DNA from 2 places in the Pantoea sp. C2G6 genome. Region 2 is predicted to be linked to the other one. Evidence: predicted binding sites of a transcription regulator. Region 2 holds the regulator's gene; the other holds the start of a gene.
What was found. The regulator PurR, encoded in region 2, represses purine synthesis genes. The targets are predictions, from matches to a motif close to CANGCAAACGTTTGCNTG.
Positions count from the first base shown of each region.

Region 1: a site for PurR is predicted at 6,254-6,271, ahead of purE (5-(carboxyamino)imidazole ribonucleotide mutase). Genes of this name have one in related genera too.

Region 1 covers NZ_JBGMNJ010000006.1:35,055-44,698, reverse strand. Annotated here, with positions in the region: gene ACCW71_RS10085 (SDR family oxidoreductase) at 1-595, opposite strand, end outside; gene tesA (multifunctional acyl-CoA thioesterase I/protease I/lysophospholipase L1) at 626-1,252, opposite strand; gene ybbA (putative ABC transporter ATP-binding protein YbbA) at 1,220-1,906, shown strand; gene ybbP (putative ABC transporter permease subunit YbbP) at 1,903-4,320, shown strand; gene purK (5-(carboxyamino)imidazole ribonucleotide synthase) at 4,602-5,666, opposite strand; gene purE (5-(carboxyamino)imidazole ribonucleotide mutase) at 5,663-6,169, opposite strand; gene lpxH (UDP-2,3-diacylglucosamine diphosphatase) at 6,300-7,016, opposite strand; gene ppiB (peptidylprolyl isomerase B) at 7,016-7,510, opposite strand; gene cysS (cysteine--tRNA ligase) at 7,723-9,108, shown strand; gene ybcJ (ribosome-associated protein YbcJ) at 9,263-9,475, opposite strand; gene folD (bifunctional methylenetetrahydrofolate dehydrogenase/methenyltetrahydrofolate cyclohydrolase FolD) at 9,476-9,644, opposite strand, start outside.
Region 2 covers NZ_JBGMNJ010000001.1:528,156-537,799, forward strand. Annotated here, with positions in the region: gene ACCW71_RS02535 (MATE family efflux transporter) at 1-64, opposite strand, end outside; gene ACCW71_RS02540 (riboflavin synthase subunit alpha) at 259-918, shown strand; gene cfa (cyclopropane fatty acyl phospholipid synthase) at 962-2,110, opposite strand; gene punC (purine nucleoside transporter PunC) at 2,416-3,618, opposite strand; gene punR (DNA-binding transcriptional activator PunR) at 3,725-4,630, shown strand; gene purR (HTH-type transcriptional repressor PurR) at 4,627-5,652, opposite strand; gene ACCW71_RS02565 (YnhF family membrane protein) at 5,935-6,024, shown strand; gene ACCW71_RS02570 (C40 family peptidase) at 6,077-6,868, opposite strand; gene ACCW71_RS02575 (Grx4 family monothiol glutaredoxin) at 7,234-7,569, shown strand; gene rnt (ribonuclease T) at 7,613-8,281, opposite strand; gene gloA (lactoylglutathione lyase) at 8,402-8,809, opposite strand; gene ACCW71_RS02590 (alkene reductase) at 8,926-9,644, opposite strand, start outside.

The DNA.
Region 1 (9,644 bases), on a different contig from region 2:
GATTGCGTACCGGGTTATGCTGCTCGCCCTGGGTCACGTTATCGGTAAAGCGGGTCTGAATCGGGCCGGGTTCAATCAGGCTGACCCGGATGCCGCTGCCGCGCATCTCCATGCGCAGCGCATCGCTCCAGGCCTCCAGCGCATATTTACTGGCGGCATAGGCACCGCGGCCTGGCGTTGAAATCAGCCCCAGCACGGAGCTGGTATTGATGATACGGCCATCGCCGCTGGCCTGAAGCGCCGGTAACAGGCGCAGCGTCAGCTGATGGACGCCGAAAAAGTTGCTGGAAAATTGCTGCTCCAGCTGCTGGCGGGAGAGGGTGCGCAGCGGACCATAGAGGCCGAATCCGGCATTGTTAAACAGCGCCGCCAGCTGGTTATCGCACAGCGCGAGCACTTTATCAGCGGCGCTATCGACGCTGTGCGCATCGTCGAGATCAAGCTGGAGACCGATGAAACCCAGCGTTTCCATGCGCGCCACATCGTCCGCTTTGCGACAGGCCGCGATGACCCGATAGCCGCGCGCCAGCAAATCGTGCGCCGCCACCAGGCCAATCCCGCTGGAACAACCTGTAATCAGGATGGTTTTTTGCATTTCTTTACCCTTTTAACGCGCTCAACTGCGCTACGGCTGCTTAACTAAGGGAGCCAGTTCTTTGTCCATTAACCGGGCGATAAAAGCCTGGGCCGCAGGATTCGGATGAATGCCATCCTGCTGCATCCATTCAGGCTTCAGATAGACCTGCTCCATAAAAAAGGGCACCAGTGGGATCGCATGCTGCTGCGCTAAGCCGGGATAGATATTGCTGAACGCCTCGGTGTAGCGGCGGCCATAGTTGGCGGGCAGGCGGATCTGCATCAGCAGCGGCTTCGCGTTGGCCGCTTTGACATCGTCGATCACTTTACTCAGGTTTTGTGCGATAGCCTCGGGCGGGAAGCCGCGCAGTCCATCGTTACCGCCCAATTCGATTAACACCCACTGCGGCTGATGCTGTTTTAATAGCGCGGGCAGGCGCGCCAGACCCTGCGCGGCGGTATCGCCGCTGATGCTGGCGTTGATCACTTTAGGCTGCTGTTGCCACTGCTGATTCAGCAGGCTCGGCCAGGCCGCCGTCGCCGACATCCGATAGCCCGCACTCAGGCTGTCGCCCAGTACCAGCAGGGTATCCGCCGCCGCAAGACGCGACACCAGCAGAAGAATCATTAACAGGAAGGGATAATGCCAGCGGAAAACATTGTTGAAGTTCATCATCTTACTAAGTCCGTCGGTCAGGGAGAGCATCAGTTAACCATCCTTACCGGAGTTGAGTTGGTTGTCAAACCAGCCGAGACCATTGCGCTGATTGGGGAGTCCGGCTCCGGGAAGTCAACCCTGCTGGGGATTCTGGCCGGGCTGGATGACGGTAGCAGCGGCGAGGTGCATCTGCTGGGGCAGCCGCTGCATCAGATGAACGAAGAGCAACGCGCCGCTTTGCGCGCCCGGCAGGTCGGTTTTGTGTTTCAGTCCTTTATGCTGGTGCCGACCCTGAATGCGCAGGAGAACGTCCAGCTGCCCGCGTTGCTGCGCGGCGACAGTGACCGCCAGAGCCGGGAGCAGGCGCGTGAACTTTTGACGCTGCTCGGGCTGGGTGAGCGTCTGCATCATCTGCCCGCCCAGCTTTCCGGCGGTGAGCAGCAGCGGGTAGCGCTGGCGCGCGCCTTTAGTGGACGTCCGGGCCTGCTGTTTGCCGATGAACCGACCGGTAATCTTGACCGCCGAACTGGCGACCGCATCGCCGATCTGCTGTTTTCACTGAACCGCGACTTCGCCACCACCCTGATTCTGGTGACGCATGATGAGCAACTGGCGGCGCGCTGCGACCGTCGCCTGCGGCTGCGCGACGGTAAATTATGGGAGGAGCAATGATCTGGCGCTGGTTCTGGCGCGAGTGGCGCTCACCCTCGCTGCTGATTGTCTGGCTGGCGCTGACGCTGGCGGTGGCCTGCGTGCTGGCGCTGGGGTCGATCAGCGATCGGATGGAAAAAGGGCTGAACCAGCAGAGCCGTGATTTTATGGCTGGCGACCGCACCCTGCGCAGCAGCGATCCCGTCCCGGAAGCCTGGCTGACGCAGGCGCGGGAAACCGGCCTGACGGTAAGCCGTCAGCTGACCTTTATGACCATGACCTTTGCCGGTCAGTCACCGCAGCTCGCCGCCGTCAAAGCGGTAGATGACGCTTATCCGATGTTTGGCACACTACAGACCCAGCCCGCCGGGCTTAAACCGCAGGCGGGCACGGCGCTGGCGGCCCCGCGCCTGATGGCGCTGCTGAACCTGAAAGTGGGCGATCTGCTGGAAGCGGGGGATACTCAGCTGCGCATCAGCGGCGAGGTGATCCAGGAGCCGGATGGCGGCTTTAACCCGTTTGAGATGGCGCCGCGTCTGCTGATCAATCTGGCGGATGCGGCGAAAACCGGGGCGATTCAGCCGGGCAGCCGTATCAGCTGGCGCTATAAATTTTCCGGCAATCCTGACCAGCTGGCGCGCTATGACCGCTGGATCGAACCGCAGCTGAAGGCGGATCAGCGCTGGATCAGCGTGGAAAACTCGGAAGATGCACTGGGCCGGTCGATGCAGCGGGCGCAGCAGTTCCTGCTGCTCTCGGCGCTGCTGACGCTGATGCTGGCGATTGCCGCCGTCGCGGTCGCCATGAGTCACTATTGCCGCAGCCGCTACGACCTGGTGGCGGTGCTGAAAACGCTGGGCGCGACCCACGGCGCATTGCAGCGTCTGATCATCGGTCAGTGGCTGGCGGTGCTGCTGCTGGCGGCGATAGCCGGTGGTCTGGTGGGGCAGGGGGTGGAAGCGCTGCTGATGACGATGCTGAAGCCGGTGCTGCCCGCCAGCTTACCGGCCGCCAGCGTCTGGCCGTGGATCTGGGCAGTGGGGTCGCTGTTTGTGATTTCGCTGCTGGTGGGGCTGCGTCCCTATCGACTGCTGCTGGCGACGCAGCCACTGCGCGTGCTGCGGCGTGACGCGGTGGCCAACCTCTGGCCGCTGAAGTTCTATATTCCGGTGATGATCAGCGTGGTGGTGGCGCTGTTAGCGCTGCTGGTCGGCGGCAGCAAAATGCTCTGGGCGCTGCTGGCGGGTGTGGTGGTACTGGCCGGACTGCTGGCGCTACTCGGCTGGGGAACGTTGCTGCTGCTGCGTAAGCTGGTGGTGAAGAATCTGGCGTTGCGGCTGGCGGTTAACCGGCTGTTGCGTCAGCCAGGTATGACGCTGAGCCAGCTGGCGGCCTTTTCGCTGTCGTTTATGCTGCTGGCACTGCTGCTGGTGATGCGGGGCGATCTGCTGGATCGCTGGCAGCAACAGCTGCCGCCGGACAGCCCGAACTTCTTCCTGCTGAATATGACCGCAGATCAGGTGCCGCAGGTGCGTGACTTTCTGCAATCGCATCAGATTAAGCCAGAGACCTTCTATCCGATTGCGCGGGTACGGCTCAGCGAACTCAACGGCAAACCGGCCGATCCGAAACAGGATAACGCCCTGAACCGTGAACTTAACCTGACGGCGCTGGCGGAGCGCCCGGATCACAATCCGCTGGTGGCGGGATACTGGCCGCCCAAAGCGGGCGAAGTCTCCATGGAAGTGGAACTGGCGGATCGTCTGGGGCTGAAGCTGGGCGATACCCTGACTTTTGACGGCGACACCCAGACCTTCAGCGCCCGCATCACCAGTCTGCGCAAAGTGGACTGGGAGAGCCTGAAGCCCAACTTCTTCTTTATCTTCCCGCCGGGGGCGCTCGACAGTCAGCCCCAGACCTGGCTCACCAGCTTCCGCATGGAGGCGAATCCTGCCCTGCTGGCGGAGCTGAATCGCGCCTTTCCGGCGCTGAGTCTGCTGGATATTGGCAGCATCATGCGGCAGATCGGTCAGGTGCTGGCGCAGGTCAGCCAGGCGCTGGAGATTATGGTGGTGCTGGTGACCGCCTGCGGCGTACTGCTGCTGCTGGCGCAGATTCAGGTCGGGATGCGTCAGCGCCGCCAGGAGCTGGTGGTCTATCGCACGCTGGGAGCCGGTAAACGCCTGCTGCGCACCACGCTCTGGTGTGAGTTCGCCCTGCTCGGCGTGGTTTCCGGCGTGGCGGCGGCGATGGGGGCGGAAGCGGCGCTGTGGGGCTTACAGCGTAAGATTTTCGACTTCCCGTGGCAGCCTGACTGGACATTGTGGCTGGCGCTACCGTTAGTTGGCGCGCTGCTGTTATCGCTGTGCGGCGGCTGGCTGGGGGTGCGATTGCTGAAAGGGAAAGCGCTGTTCAGGAAGTTTGATGCGGCGTAAGGGATAGCTGGATTGAGGTGGCGTGACGGTTCAATCCAGCCAGCCTGTACCCGGTCATTTACAGCGCGCATTAAAAACCCGGTCAGATGCTCGCCGCGTGTGTCGCTAAGGCACCGGCTCAGGGAGCCTGCACCTTCCGCAAAGACGCAAAAGCCGCCATCCCTGGCGGGCTCAGCGCGGGCCATCCCTGGCCCGCTATGCTTTGCTACAGGCGCAGGCTCCCATCGCGTTGAGCTTCTGAGCCGCCTGAAAGTGGCATCATCAGCCGGGTCTGAAGGGGACTAAAGTTTTTCAACCGCCCAGGCGATGCCGCTGGCGTACTCTTCCGGTAACTCTGGCACCAGCGCCTTCAGCGCCGCCTTCAGCCGCGCTGCATCGCTATCGGTCAGATTGAGATGGCCGACTTTACGACCCGGACGCACCTCTTTGTCATACCAGTGCAGATGCACCAGCGGCTCTGCCAGCCAGCGGAGATTAACGGCAGTACCAATCAGATTGACCATCGCCGAGGGCGCGAACACCACCGGCTGCGGCAGGGGCAGATCCAGAATCGCCCGCAGATGCAGCTCAAACTGGCTGATCGACGCGCCGTTCTGCGTCCAGTGACCGCTGTTATGCACCCGCGGTGCCAGCTCATTGATCAGCAAGCCTTCAGGGGTGACAAAACACTCCATCGCCATCACGCCGACGTAATTCAGCGCCTGCATAATCGCGCTCAGCATCGCTTCCGCCTGCTGCTGCTGCGCCTGATCCGCCTGCGGCAGGGCGACGCTGGTGCGCAGAATGCCCTCCTGATGCAGGTTATGGGTCAGCGGATAAAACACGGTCTGACCATCGTGCCCGCGCGCGCCCACCAGTGACACTTCACCTGAAAAGTTGATTCCCTGCTCAACGATGCATTCGCCGTAGCAATCATCCGGCAGCGCGTCAGTTTCACCCGCGCGCAGACGCCACTGGCCGCGTCCGTCATAACCCCCGGTGCGGCGCTTCACAATCGCCAGCTCGCCAAGCGAACGGAACACCGCTGGCCATTCGCTCTTGTCCGCCAGCAGCTGCCACGGCGCGGTGGCGAGTCCCAGCTGATCGAGCAGCTGCTTCTGCGTCAGACGGTCAGCCAGGCGCGGGAAAATATCGCGGTTCACAAAGGCGGGATGACCGGCCAGTTGGCGCGTCAGCGCGGTTTCCGGCCAGCGTTCGATTTCGGCAGTGATCACACTGTCGGCGATCGGCAGCGCATCAGGATCGGCATCCAGGCCCACCGGATAGACCGCGATACCCAGCGGTTCACCCGCCTGACGCAGCATACGGCCTAACTGACCGTTGCCCAGCACGCAAACTGGCTTCATGCCTCCTCCCGCGGATCGGGATGGTTCAGCACCTCGTCGGTCTGGCTCTGACGCCAGCTATTCAGGCGTGACGCCAGTTCATGGTCATGCAGCGCCAGAATCTGTGCCGCCAGCAGCGCGGCATTGGCTGAGCCCGCTTTGCCAATCGCCAGCGTGCCGACCGGAATACCGCGTGGCATCTGCACAATCGAGTAGAGGCTATCCACACCGCTCAGCGCGGCGCTCTGCACCGGCACACCCAGCACCGGCACCAGGGTTTTGGCGGCCAGCATTCCCGGCAGATGAGCCGCGCCACCCGCGCCAGCAATAATCACCTGAAAACCCTTATCCGCTGCCGTTTCGGCGAAGCTGAACAGTTTATCCGGGGTGCGGTGGGCAGAGACCACTTCAACATGGAAGGGGACGTCCAGGCTGGTGAGGATCTCAGCCGCGAATTGCATGGTGGCCCAGTCACTTCTGGAACCCATAACAATGGCGATGCGGGCCGGGGCGTTGGATGACATGCGGTCAACTCCTGTGAATGAACAGACAGACCTGGCCGGGCGGACAGGTTTTGAAGGGCACAGAGAATAGCATGAGAAGACCGCAAGGAAAACGGTTGCGTCGCGCTGATGGGATGGATTTAACCGCCGATCAAAAGTCGAAATCGATAAGCTGAATGCCCTGGGCGTCGAGCTGGATCATCGAGCCGCGACTGTGCCAGGCCCCCAGCACCGCGCGCTGCGCCGTTTCACCCGCGAGCCTGATCTCATGGATTGCCGGACGGTGAGTATGGCCGTGGATCAGCAGAGGCACCTGCTGACGCCGCAGCGTCGCGACCACCGCCTCCTGATTCACATCCATAATGGTCTGTGACTTATGCTGATTGGCCTGCTTGCTGTCGGCGCGCATCCGGGCGGCGATGCGTTTGCGTATCCGTAGCGGCAGCGCCAGGAAGAGTCGCTGGATCCAGGGATTATGCACTTTGGCGCGAAAGCGCAGATACCCGGCGTCGTCGGTGCAGAGCGTATCGCCATGCATAATCAGCAGACGATGGCCGTAGAGAGTGAGCACCTGCTCCTCCGGCAGCAGCGTCATGCCGCTGGCGCGGGCGAAGCGCTGGCCGATCAGGAAATCGCGGTTGCCGTGAATAAAATAGACCGGCACCGGCAGGGCGCGCAGGGCGCTGGCCACCTGCTGATGCAGCGGATTGGGATCGTCGTCGCCAATCCAGGCTTCAAACAGATCGCCGAGAATATAGAGCGCGTCGCAGTGCGGCGCTTCGCGCTGTAAAAAATGCAGAAAACCGGCGGTAATCGCCGGTTCTTCCTGACACAGATGGAGATCTGCGATAAACAGCGTGCGCGACATTACTCGCTGACGGTCACTTTCTGGATAACCACGTCATCTTTCGGCACATCCTGATGCATACCGCTACGGCCGGTAGAGACCGCTTTGATCTTCTCGACCACATCCATGCCTTCAACCACTTCGGCAAACACACAGTAACCCCAGCCCTGGACGCTTTCGTCACGGAAGTTCAGGAAGTCATTGTCTGCCACGTTGATGAAAAACTGTGCGGTCGCAGAGTGCGGCGCAGAGGTACGTGCCATTGCCAGCGTACCTTTGGTGTTTTTCAGGCCGTTGTTGGCTTCGTTCTTGATCTCTTCTTTGGTCGCTTTCTGTTTCATGCCCGGCTCGAAGCCGCCGCCCTGAATCATAAAGCCGTTGATCACACGGTGAAAAATGGTGTTGTCGTAAAAACCTTCACGGCAGTAATCCAGGAAGTTCTGTACAGTTGCTGGCGCTTTATCATCAAAGGTTTTGATTACGATATCGCCATGGTTCGTCTGGAAAGTTACCATTTTTGTCATCCTGTAAAGGTTGTTAGCAGTTGCTGAGGTCGCCTTGTTCGCGGGCATCCCTCTTTTTGTCGACCGTTCTTATATCATAATTTCCAATGACACGTCAGCAGCGCGGCGCAGTTGGCTTGCTTTGCGTCGCGCGAGCGATAAAAATACGGCACAATGTCTGGATACTTAAAAGTGTCAACCACACGTCAAAACGGAACCGTTCAATGCTTAAGATTTATAACACCCTGAGTCGACAGAAAGAGGATTTCAAACCCATTCATGCCGGTAAAATCGGCATGTATGTTTGCGGCATCACGGTGTATGACCTCTGTCACATTGGTCATGGGCGGACGTTTGTGGCGTTTGACGTGGTGGCGCGCTACCTGCGCTATCTCGGTTATCAGCTTAACTATGTGCGCAACATCACCGATATTGATGACAAAATCATTAAACGTGCCAGTGAAAACGGCGAAAGCATCGAAACCCTGACCAACCGGATGATTGGTGAGATGCATAGCGACTTCGCTGCGCTCGGCATTCTGCCGCCGGATCAGGAGCCACGCGCTACCCGCCATATCGCGGAGATCATTGCGCTGGTGGAGACGCTGATCGCCCGCGGTCACGCCTATGTGGCGGAGAATGGCGACGTGATGTTTGATGTGCTGAGCGATACCGATTACGGCGTGCTGTCACGTCAGGATCTGGAACAGTTGCAGGCGGGCGCGCGGGTTGAAGTGGCTGACGTGAAGCGCAACCCGATGGACTTTGTGCTGTGGAAGATGTCGAAAGCGGATGAACCGGCCTGGCCATCCCCCTGGGGCAACGGACGTCCCGGCTGGCACATCGAATGTTCAGCGATGAACTGCAAGCAGCTCGGCAGCCACTTTGATATTCACGGCGGCGGTTCCGATCTGATGTTTCCGCACCATGAAAACGAAATCGCGCAGTCGAGCTGCGCCCATGACGGCCCTTACGTCAACTACTGGATGCACTCCGGCATGGTGATGATCGACCGCGAGAAGATGTCGAAATCGCTGGGTAACTTCTTCACCGTGCGTGACGTGCTGCAACACTACGACGCGGAGACAGTGCGTTACTTCCTGATGTCCGGTCACTATCGCAGCCAGCTCAACTATGGCGAAGATAACCTGAACCAGGCGCGGGCAGCGCTGGAGCGTCTCTATACCGCGCTGCGCCACACCGACAGCAGCGCACAAGCTCAGGGCGGCGAAGAGTTTGAAGCGCGCTTCCGCAGCGCCATGGATGATGATTTCAACACCCCGGAAGCCTATTCGGTGCTGTTTGATATGGCGCGTGAAGTGAACCGCCTGAAAAGTGAAAATAGCGCTGCGGCGAATGGGCTGGCGGCGAAGCTGCGCGAGCTTGCCAGCGTGCTGGGCATTCTGCAACAGGAGCCGGAACAGTTCCTGCAAAGTGGCGCGCAGGTGAATGATGACGAGGTGGCCGAGATTGAGCATTGGGTGAAAGCCCGTGCCGATGCGCGGGCAGCCAAAGCCTGGGCGGAAGCGGACATCGCGCGCGACAAACTTAACGCGCTGGGCGTGATCGTTGAGGATGGACCACAAGGGTCGAGCTGGCGTCGGAAATAAGCAAACAGGGCGAGTCATCGCCCTTTCTTTTGCATGTGACTTCGACTCTTTGTTTCCGTCTGCCGCAGCAACCGTGAAGGTGACAGGCGCCCGCAGTCAGTGGGAAGAGACACGTGAGGGGAGGTCATAGCGTCCCCGCAGGGACGCCTTAGCATCAGGCTACAACGGTGATGCGAAAACCGGCGAACTCTACCGTCTGACCGGCAACGATTTTGCAGCGTTTACGGGTTTCCACCACGCCATTGACCTTCACTTCTCCGTCGGCAATCGCCACTTTAGCCTGTGCGCCGCTCTGGACACAGCCTTCCAGTTTCAGCAGATCACAGAGATCGACATGCGGGAATTTTCCCAGCGAAAAGTTTGCCATTTATACCACCTCTCTGTCATGAAGCTCTTCACACGCCTGGAGCGTGTTCTGAATCAGGGTTGCCACCGTCATCGGGCCGACACCGCCCGGCACCGGGGTGATGTAAGAGGCGCGCTGTGACGCGCTATCGAAGTCGACATCGCCCACGACTTTACCGCTCTCCAGACGG
Region 2 (9,644 bases):
GAGCCAGGATGACCGGAATCGCAAGGGCCAGCAATTGACGCGCTTCTGTTAAATACTTCTGCACGTTAACACCTGACTTGTTGAATGAATAAAGGGCAAGGGCAGAGAAGCCCAGGAATTGCGGAACCTAGTGTAACTGGCCGGGCTGAATTCGCCAATCTTTGTCACAGGATGCGGTTTGCCGCGCGCTACCGGCTGAAATCCAACAGCGTAGCTGAGCTGTGATAAACTAGCCAAAACTTCTCAGAGGCCAGGACTATGTTTACCGGAATTGTACAGGGCACCGCAGAGATTGTGTCCATTGACGAGAAAGAGCTGTTTCGCACGCATACCATCAGGCTGCCGGAAGCCCTGCTGCCGGGGCTGGAGCTGGGGGCATCGGTGGCGCACAACGGCTGCTGTTTAACCGTAACGGCGATTGACGGCGACCGTGTCAGTTTTGACTTAATTAAAGAGACGCTGCGGGTCACCAATCTGGGCGATTTACGTCAGGGCGACGTGGTCAATATCGAGCGGGCGGCGAAGTTCAGCGATGAAATTGGCGGCCACCTGATGTCGGGCCATATTATGACCACCGCGGAGATCTGCAAAATTATCCAGTCGGAGCATAACCGCGAGGTCTGGTTTAAAATTCAGGACCCGACGCAGATGAAATATATCCTGCACAAAGGGTTTGTCGGCATCGACGGTATCAGCCTGACTGTCGGCGATGTGACTAAGACGAAGTTCTGTGTCTACCTGATCCCGGAGACGCTGGAGCGCACCACGCTGGGGGCGAAGACCTTTGGCGATCGGGTCAATATTGAGATCGATCCGCATACCCAGGCGATTGTGGAGACCGTTGAGCGGGTGCTGGCGCAGCGCGACGCCACGGCAGCGATGAGTCTGCTGACCGGGCAATCCGGCGACGACAATTAAATAAAGGCGCGTCAGCGCCTTTTTTATTGCCGCAGGCGTGGCCTCAGCGCGCAACGCGCAGGCCACCTTCAATACCGCGACTGAACAGCACCTGCCACAGCTGAATATCGCGCGCCCGGAACGCACCGGCGCAGGCGTTAAGATAGTAAGAGAACATCCGTTTAAAGCGTTCGCCATAACTGTCGGCGAGTTGCGGCCAGGCCTGGAGAAAGCGTTCATACCAGGCCATCAATGTCCGGTCGTAATCCGCGCCAAAGTTATGCCAGTCTTCCAGAATAAAGTGGGGTTCGCTGGCATCCGCGATATGCCGCACCGAAGGCAGACAGCCGTTGGGGAAAATATATTTATCGATCCACGGATCGACATTCATATCCGTTTTAATCGCGCCAATGGTATGCAGCAGGAAAAGGCCATCTGGTTTTAAATTACGATCGACCACGTCGAAATAGGTGGCGTAATTTTTTGGCCCGACATGTTCAAACATCCCTACAGAGACAATACGGTCAAACTGCTCATGCAGGTCACGGTAATCCTGCAACAGGATCGTGACATCCAATCCCTGACAGCGCTGCTGCGCCATTTTCTGCTGTTCAGCGGAAATCGTCACGCCATGGACCTTAACGTCATAATGGCGGGCGGCAAATTCCGCCAGCCCGCCCCAGCCGCAGCCAATATCCAGCAGCGACATGCCCGGCTCCAGCGCGAGCTTCTGGCAGATCATATTCAGTTTGGCTTGCTGCGCCGCCTCCAGGGTGGTGGCCTCTTTCCAGTAGCCGCAGGAGTATTGCATGTAAGGGTCGAGCATCTCAGAAAAGAGATCGTTGCCGAGATCGTAATGCTCTTTACCGACGATCCAGGCGCGTTTTTTTGATTGCAGATTGGTTAAACGCGCGGCGGCAATACGCAGGGTATCTTTAAAATGATGAGGAAGTTGCTGGTCCAGATTATGTTTCAGCACGCGGTGGAAAAAAATATCCAGCCGGTCGCAATCCCACCATCCATCCATATAGCTCTCGCCAAGCCCAAGCGAACCCTCCTGCAGAACACGTTTAAAGAAACCAGGATGATTAATCTGAATGTCCCAGGGACGTGAACCATTGATGTCAATATCCGCTTTTTCCAGCAGTTCATGAACGATACGGTACCAATGGTTCTCTTCAAGGATCACTTCTTCTGCATAGGATGAACTCATAGCTTTTCCACCACCTGTCCAATCGGAGCCTGAAAAAAGAGTAGTCAATTTCTTCAGGAGTTGAGAAAAGTCACGGATGACTCCGCACACCGGTTATGTGTGATACAGAGGACTGGCACTCCCTGAACAGGGCTGGCACGGCAGGAATAACGCGCACGAAGACCTTCCCGGTAACAGGTTACCAATCGGTTTGTTTCGTTATTATTTTATTGATTTATAGCAGGTTATTGACCTGGATGATTATATGATCACCCAAGTCAATATTCAATGACTTATTGTTAGGCTGCTAACTAAAGATCATTGTTTCAGTGATTATCCTGGCAGTCAGGTAGCGGAGAGGCAACAGCAGATCGTGCGCTTGCCCTGCGCTGCATCAGGTAACCGCTCAGGGCGAGCAGGATGGTCACCGTCATCATCAGCGTGGTGGTGAAGAGCGCCTGAGTTAATCCGGCCGAAACCGCCAGGCTGGCGGCGAAGCAGAGTCCTAACTGCAAAGTGTTCTGTAGCGCAGCCGCTTTACCGGTGGCGTGCGGGAAAGGCATCAGTGCGCCGGAGACCACAATCGGATAGATCGCGCCATTGGCCAGCGCCATGCCGCAGAACGGCACCATCAGGCCGATCAGCGTCGCAGTGCCAGAGAGCGCGACACCAAACAGCGCCAGAATACTCAGGCTGTAGAGCAGCAGCAGCCAGGGCAGCAGCTGTGCGCCACTAAAACGGTTAAGCAGGGCACGACAGCCAAAACCGCCAATCAGGAAAGCCAGCGTCTGGGGCAGATAGCTCAGCCCGATGTCGGCTGGCGAGAGCCCCAGATCGGCCAGAATAAAGGGCGAACCGGTCAGCCAGGCAAAAAAGCTGGCGGAACAGGCGGAATAGATCAGAACGTTACCGCTGTAAATCCGGGATTTCACCAGCGAGAGAAAACCTGGCTGCGCACCTTTGTCAGCGGCCACCGGACGCGCACCCGGCAGACGCAACGTGGTCAGAATCAGCGCGACCGCAGTCAGGGTCAGCACCAGGAAAATGGAGCGCCAGTGGAAATGGCCAATCAGCCAGGCACCCAGCAGCGGGGCCAGCGCGGGGGAGAGCGCAACCAGCGGCATGATGGTGGCGAACACTTTATTGGCGCGCGCCGCCGGATAGCGATCGACCACCAGCGCCTGCCAGCTTACGGCGGCGGCGCAGACGCCAATCGCCTGCGCAAAACGCAGCAGCAGCATCAGATAGATATTACTCACCCACAGCATCCCGGCGCAGCCGACAGCAAACAGCGTCAGCCCGGCCAGCAGCACCGGCTTGCGCCCGATGCGATCGGAGAGCGGCCCCCAGAAGAGCTGACCGCAGGCAAAGCCCGCCAGGAACAGGCTCAGGCTGGCGCTGATCAGACCCGGCGAGCTGTTAAAGGTCTGCTGCATCGCACCGAAGGCGGGCAGGTACATATCAGTGGCTAAAAAGCCCAGCATGCTCAGCAGAGCAAGATAGGGCATAAATCCTTTGGTCGGTAACATGTGCTTCTCATTTTGCAGGATAAACGCGGCAGAGTGTAAAAGGTGCGTTTGCGGCTGTGAAACGCTAATATTTGCCGATTGCTGTTAAAATTTTTGAAGGCAGATTATGTGGTCGGAATATGCATTAGAGGTGGTTGACGCAGTGGCGCGCGGTGGCAGTTTCAGCGCGGCGGCGCAGGAGCTGCATCGCGTCCCTTCTGCCATCAGCTATACGGTGCGCCAGCTGGAGACCTGGCTGGCGGTGCCGCTGTTTGAACGCCAGCATCGGGAGGTGGTATTAACGCCTGCGGGCGAGCATTTTGTCCGTGAAGGGCGCAGCGTCATCAAAAAAATGCTCGCCACACGCCGACAGTGTCAGCAGCTGGCTAACGGCTGGCGCGGCCAGTTAAGCCTGGCGATTGACTGCATCGTGAAACCCGAGCGGACCCGGCAACTGGTGAAAGATTTTTATCGCCATTTCCCCGATATGGAGCTGCACATCAGCTATGAAGTGTTTAACGGCGTCTGGGATGCGCTGGCGGATGGCCGGGTTGAAGTGGCGATTGGCGCGACCCAGGCGATCCCGGTTGGCGGACGTTTCGCCTTCCGCGATATGGGGAAGCTCAACTGGCGCTGCGTGGTTGCGCATCATCATCCGCTGACGCAGGCCAGCCAGATCGATGAAGATACGCTGCGCAGCTGGCCGTCGCTGGTGCTGGAGGATACCTCCCGCGCGCTGCCGCGCCGGATGACATGGACGCTGGATAACCAGCGCCGGCTGGTGGTACCGGAATGGCAGACCGGGCTGGACTGTTTGCTGGCGGGATTGTGCGTCGCGATGGTGCCAGGTCATCTGGCGAAACCGCTGCTCGACAGCGGCGATCTGGTTGAGCTGACGCTGCCGGTGGCCTTTCCTGACAGCCCCTGCTGCGTCAGCTGGGCGGAAGATCGCGCATCCCCGGCAACCGCCTGGCTGCTGAACTACCTGGGTGATGCGCAGACGCTTAATCAGGAGTGGCTGAGCGAGGATTAACGGCGATAGTCGCGGAACGGACCATCCGCGACCGAACGGCGTTCAATCAGGGTAGGGTGCACTTCAATCGTCTGTGACACTTCGCGTTTGCTGGTGATACGGTCCAGCAGCATATCCAGCGCTTTCTCACCCAGCTGGGCTTTCGGCTGATGGACGGTGGTCAGGGCCGGGGCGAAATAGCGCGCGTTGCGCACATTGTCATAGCCGATCACCGAAATATCCTGCGGCACCCGCAGGCCCATCTCGTCGGCGGCACAAATCGCGCCCATCGCCATAATGTCGCCGCCACAGAACACCGCGGTCGGACGCTGTTTCTGCGACAGAATCTGCTGCATCGCCTGATAACCCGACTCCGGCTCAAAGTCACCCTGCACGATCCATTCGGGACGCGGCTGAATCCCCGCTTCTTCCAGCGCTTTCAGAAAACCGGCATGGCGTCCGCCGCCGGTGTTACGCTCCATCTGACCGGGGATAGCACCAATATCGCGGTGGCCGCGCTCAATCAGATAACGGCCGGCCAGATAGCCGCCCTGGAAGGCATTATCCAGCACGGTGTCGGTAAAGTCGGCGCGTGACTCGCCCCAGTCCATCACCACCATCGGAATATTACGGTTCTCTTCCAGCATCTTCAGCAGATCGTCCGGGTATTCAGAGCACATCACCAGCAGGCCATCGACGCGCTTCTGCGCCATCATGCTGAGGTAAGCGCGCTGTTTTTGCAGATCGTTATGGGCATTGCCGAGGATCAGGGTGTAGCCCTTGTCAAAGCAGTGATTCTCCACGGCTTCGATAATTTCAGCGAAATAGGGCGCTTCGCTGGAGGTGGCAAGCAGGCCCAGCGTTTTGGTGTGATTCACCTTCAGGCTGCGCGCCACGGCGCTGGGTGAGTAGTGCAGCTCCTGAATCGCCTGCCAGACCGCGTTGCGCGTCTCTTCCGCCACAAAGCGCGTTTTATTAATGACGTGCGAAACGGTGGTCGTTGAGACGCCGGCGCGTTTTGCCACATCTTTGATTGTTGCCATGAAAATCGGACTCCAGTGCTTATCTAACTCGCTGATAAGCGTAATGTTAAACGTTTGCGTCTGCCCAGGGGGTTTTCCTGCAATCATGCCTCTTTTCTGGCCGGTAAACAGGCGTCTGGCGGGTAAATAGCGCCTGGAAAAGCGAGCAAACGGAATCGGGGTTGCGCGCGTTGCGCAACAAAGGCGGGATTCTAACAAGGCTGACCGGATAAAACGAGATTTTTACCGGTCCCTGTGGGAAAATGCTATATCCCTACATACTGTGTGACTAAGGAGTAATCAATGAGTACCGATCTTAAACTGGCGTTGATGACCACCGTCGGCTGCCTGCTGATGATTGTAGCCTTTAGTTTTACCGCTATTCTGCACTGATAAAAAAAGCCGGGGTTTTCACCCCGGCTCTCTTTTCTGGCTGTTTATCCACTCAGCGAATGGTTTTTGGCGTCATCACCCGACGGGCACCAATGTAGTGGCGCTGCCAGTAATCTTCCCCTAACGCGCTAATCTGAATATCTTTGCCGGTACGAGGCGACTGGATAAATTTGCCGTTACCCAGGTAAACGCCGACGTGGTCAGCGGTACCGCGACCGTTAATGCGGAAGAAAACCAGATCCCCTTTTTCCAGCGATTCGCGCTTAATCGGTGCGGCGTCACGCAGGTGATACATTTCATTGGCGGTGCGCGGGATCTTAAACTTCACCAGATCTTTATAGGCGTACCAGACCAGGCCGCTGCAATCAAAGCCGGTATGCGGGGAGGTGCCGCCCCACTGATAGGGTTTACCCAGCTGACCCATCAGCTTGGTCATCGCCGTTTCGCGCGCCTTCTGATAGCGCTGACGGTGCGATTTATTCATTTTGATGGTGCCGGTTTCCGCGCTGTTGAGGTCGGCGGTTTTCAGCGGACGCTGGTGGCCATAGCGTTTCTTGTTCTTTGTGCTGCTGGCGGTTTTAAGCGAGGTCTTGTGAGCGGGGGTCTGCTGAGCGGTCAGTTCAACTTTTTTCTGTTTTTTGGTTTTTGTTTTCTGAACCGGGCTGAGGCGACTCTTTTTCGCCGCTGTTTTGACAGGACGGCGCTTGCGGCGCTCATCGTCACGCGCACTCTTTTTCTCTGCTTTATGCGTACTGAGGTTCACCGGCTTGTGCGGTGACGCAGCGGCGACATTAAAGAACAGTTGCGCAAAGGCCAGCATAAAAAGCGTAATGATTAAACGCATAGTCCGTTGATAAGTTGAGTTGTCAGGGCCACTACGCACCGCGACAAGGGTGAGAATAATCTGATCCAGGATCAGCGCCGAAGCCATTCTAGTCCAGTTTTTTTAAAAACTGTTATGTCTTTTTTTATTAATCTTTGCAGCCGCCATAATAGTGTTGAAAATGAACATTTTCAGTCTCTTATATCAGCGAAATTATTACGAATTATTAAACTGTTACCAGCTGTTAATAAAGGAGAATTCATGCCCGGCCTGCCACAACTTAGCAATGCGGGTCATTTAATCGGGCAGTGAGCAAAATCTCGTTTTCAGTCACGCGGCGAAGTCGCTACAATAAACAAACACGAAGTAACGAATTAAGGAAGGCAATTATGAGTACTGTAGAAAAAATTCAGCGCCAGATCGCAGAAAACCCGATCCTGCTGTATATGAAAGGTTCCCCGAAACTGCCAAGCTGCGGTTTCTCTGCTCAGGCGGTACAGGCGCTGTCAGCCTGTGGTGAGCGCTTTGCTTACGTGGATATTCTGCAGAACCCTGACATTCGTGCAGAGCTGCCGAAATACGCCAACTGGCCAACCTTCCCGCAGCTGTGGGTCGATGGCGAGCTGGTCGGCGGATGTGACATCATCGTTGAGATGTTACAGCGTGGTGAATTGCAGTCGCTGATCAAAGAGACCGCAGAAAAATTTAAAGAAGCAGAATAAAAAAAGGCCGACATCATGTCGGCCTTTCTCATTATGGCATCCCTTATGCGGATGCATCGGCTTCCGGCGCTTCCGCCGCCAACGGAAGTGGCCAGCCGCCTAAACGTTTCCAGCGATTCACCAGCTCACAGAACAGCAGCGCCGTCTGCTGGGTGTCATACAGCGCCGAGTGCGCCTGATTGCTGTCAAACGCCATCCCCGCCGCGATACAGGCTTTCGCCAGCACCGTCTGTCCCAGCACCAGGCCGCTCAGGGCCGCGGTGTCAAAGGTGGCGAACGGATGAAACGGATTGCGTTTCAGGCTGGCACGCTCCGCCGCGGCCGACATAAAGTTCAGATCGAAAGTCGCGTTGTGCGCCACCATAATGGCGCGGTTACAGCCGCTGTCTTTAATGCCTTTGCGCACCATTTTAAAAATGGCGTGCAGCGCTTCATATTCACTCACCGCGCCACGCAGCGGATTAGTGGGGTCGATACCGGTAAAGGCCAGCGCTTCAGGGTGCAGCAGCGAGCCGGCAAACGGCTCGACGTGAAAATGCAGCGTCTGGTCAGTCTGAATCCAGCCCTCTTCATCCATTTTCAGCGTGATGGCGGCAATCTCCAGTAACGCATCGGTTTGCGCGTTGAAACCCGCGGTTTCCACGTCGATGACCACCGGATAGAAGCCACGGAAACGTTGATTGAGTGCATTAGGGGAATTCGATTCAGACATCAGGATCTCGTTGCAGAAAAAGGGCAGCGCGCATTATGGCAAAAAACCGGCCCGGGTGCAGCAGATGAACCGCAGAGAAGGGAGGTCAGCCCACCCGGCAGGGCAGGCTGAGGGGCAGAATTAGTTGCCCAGGCCGTTTCCGGCGTCTTTGTTTTCGATCAGCTCAATTTTGTAGCCATCGGGATCTTCCACAAAGGCAATAATGGTGGAGCCGCCCTTGACCGGGCCCGCTTCACGGGTGACGTTGCCACCATCTTTGCGGATACGCTCGCAGGCTGCTGCCGCGTCATCGACGCCCAGCGCGATATGACCATAGGCGTTGCCGAGGTCATACTTATCAACGCCCCAGTTGTAGGTCAGCTCAATCACCGCGCCTTCGCTCTCGTCGGTGTAACCTACAAACGCCAGGGTATATTTGTATTCGGTGTTTTCGCTCTGACGCAGCACGCGCATGCCCAGCACACGGGTGTAGAAGTCGATAGAACGTTGCAGATCGCCAACGCGCAGCATGGTATGAAGTAAACGCATAACATCCTCTTTTCAATAAAACGCCATCGCCGGATGACCCAGGCGCTAAGTATAGCGATCAAAATCGCCATTGCGTAATGGCTGCCGTCATCGTCCCGGACGGCAGCCCGAACCGATTACAGGGTAGGGTAGTCGATATAACCTTCCGCGCCGCCGCCGTAGAAACTCTCCGGGCGCTGTGGATTCAGTGGCGCGTCCTGTTGCAGACGTTCAACCAGATCCGGGTTAGCGATGTAATCGCGACCAAAGGCCACCGCATCGATCAGACCGCGTGCGATCAGATCGTCCGCTTTCTCCACGGTGTAGGCACCAGCACCAATGATCACGCCAGGGAACAGGTCACGCACTTTCTGACGGAAAGCGTCGGTATAAGGCTTACCGCCGGCCCAGTCTGGCTCTGAAAGGTGCAGATAGGCGATGTTGCGTTTTGCCAGCTCGCCGATATACCACAGCGCGGCTTCTTCTTCGTCCGGGCCGTTATCGAGATTCTGGAAGCTGCCGATAGGGGAGACGCGAATACCGATACGATCCGCCGCCCAGTTGGCGATCACCGCATCAACCACTTCCAGCGCAAAACGACCGCGTTTTTCAATGCTGCCGCCATATTCGTCGCTACGCTGGTTTGAGCCTGGCGCCAGGAACTGGTGGATCAGATACCCGTGCGCCGAGTGCAACTCAAGCAGATCGAAATCCGCTTCGCGCGCGTTGGCGGCGGCCTGACCAAAGTCGGCCACGATCTGCTGGATCTCCGGCACCGTCAGTTCGCGCGGCGTGGAGGTCTCTTCACGGTAGACGCTGCCATCTTCGGCACGCAGCGAGGTGCGGGTGCCCGCGG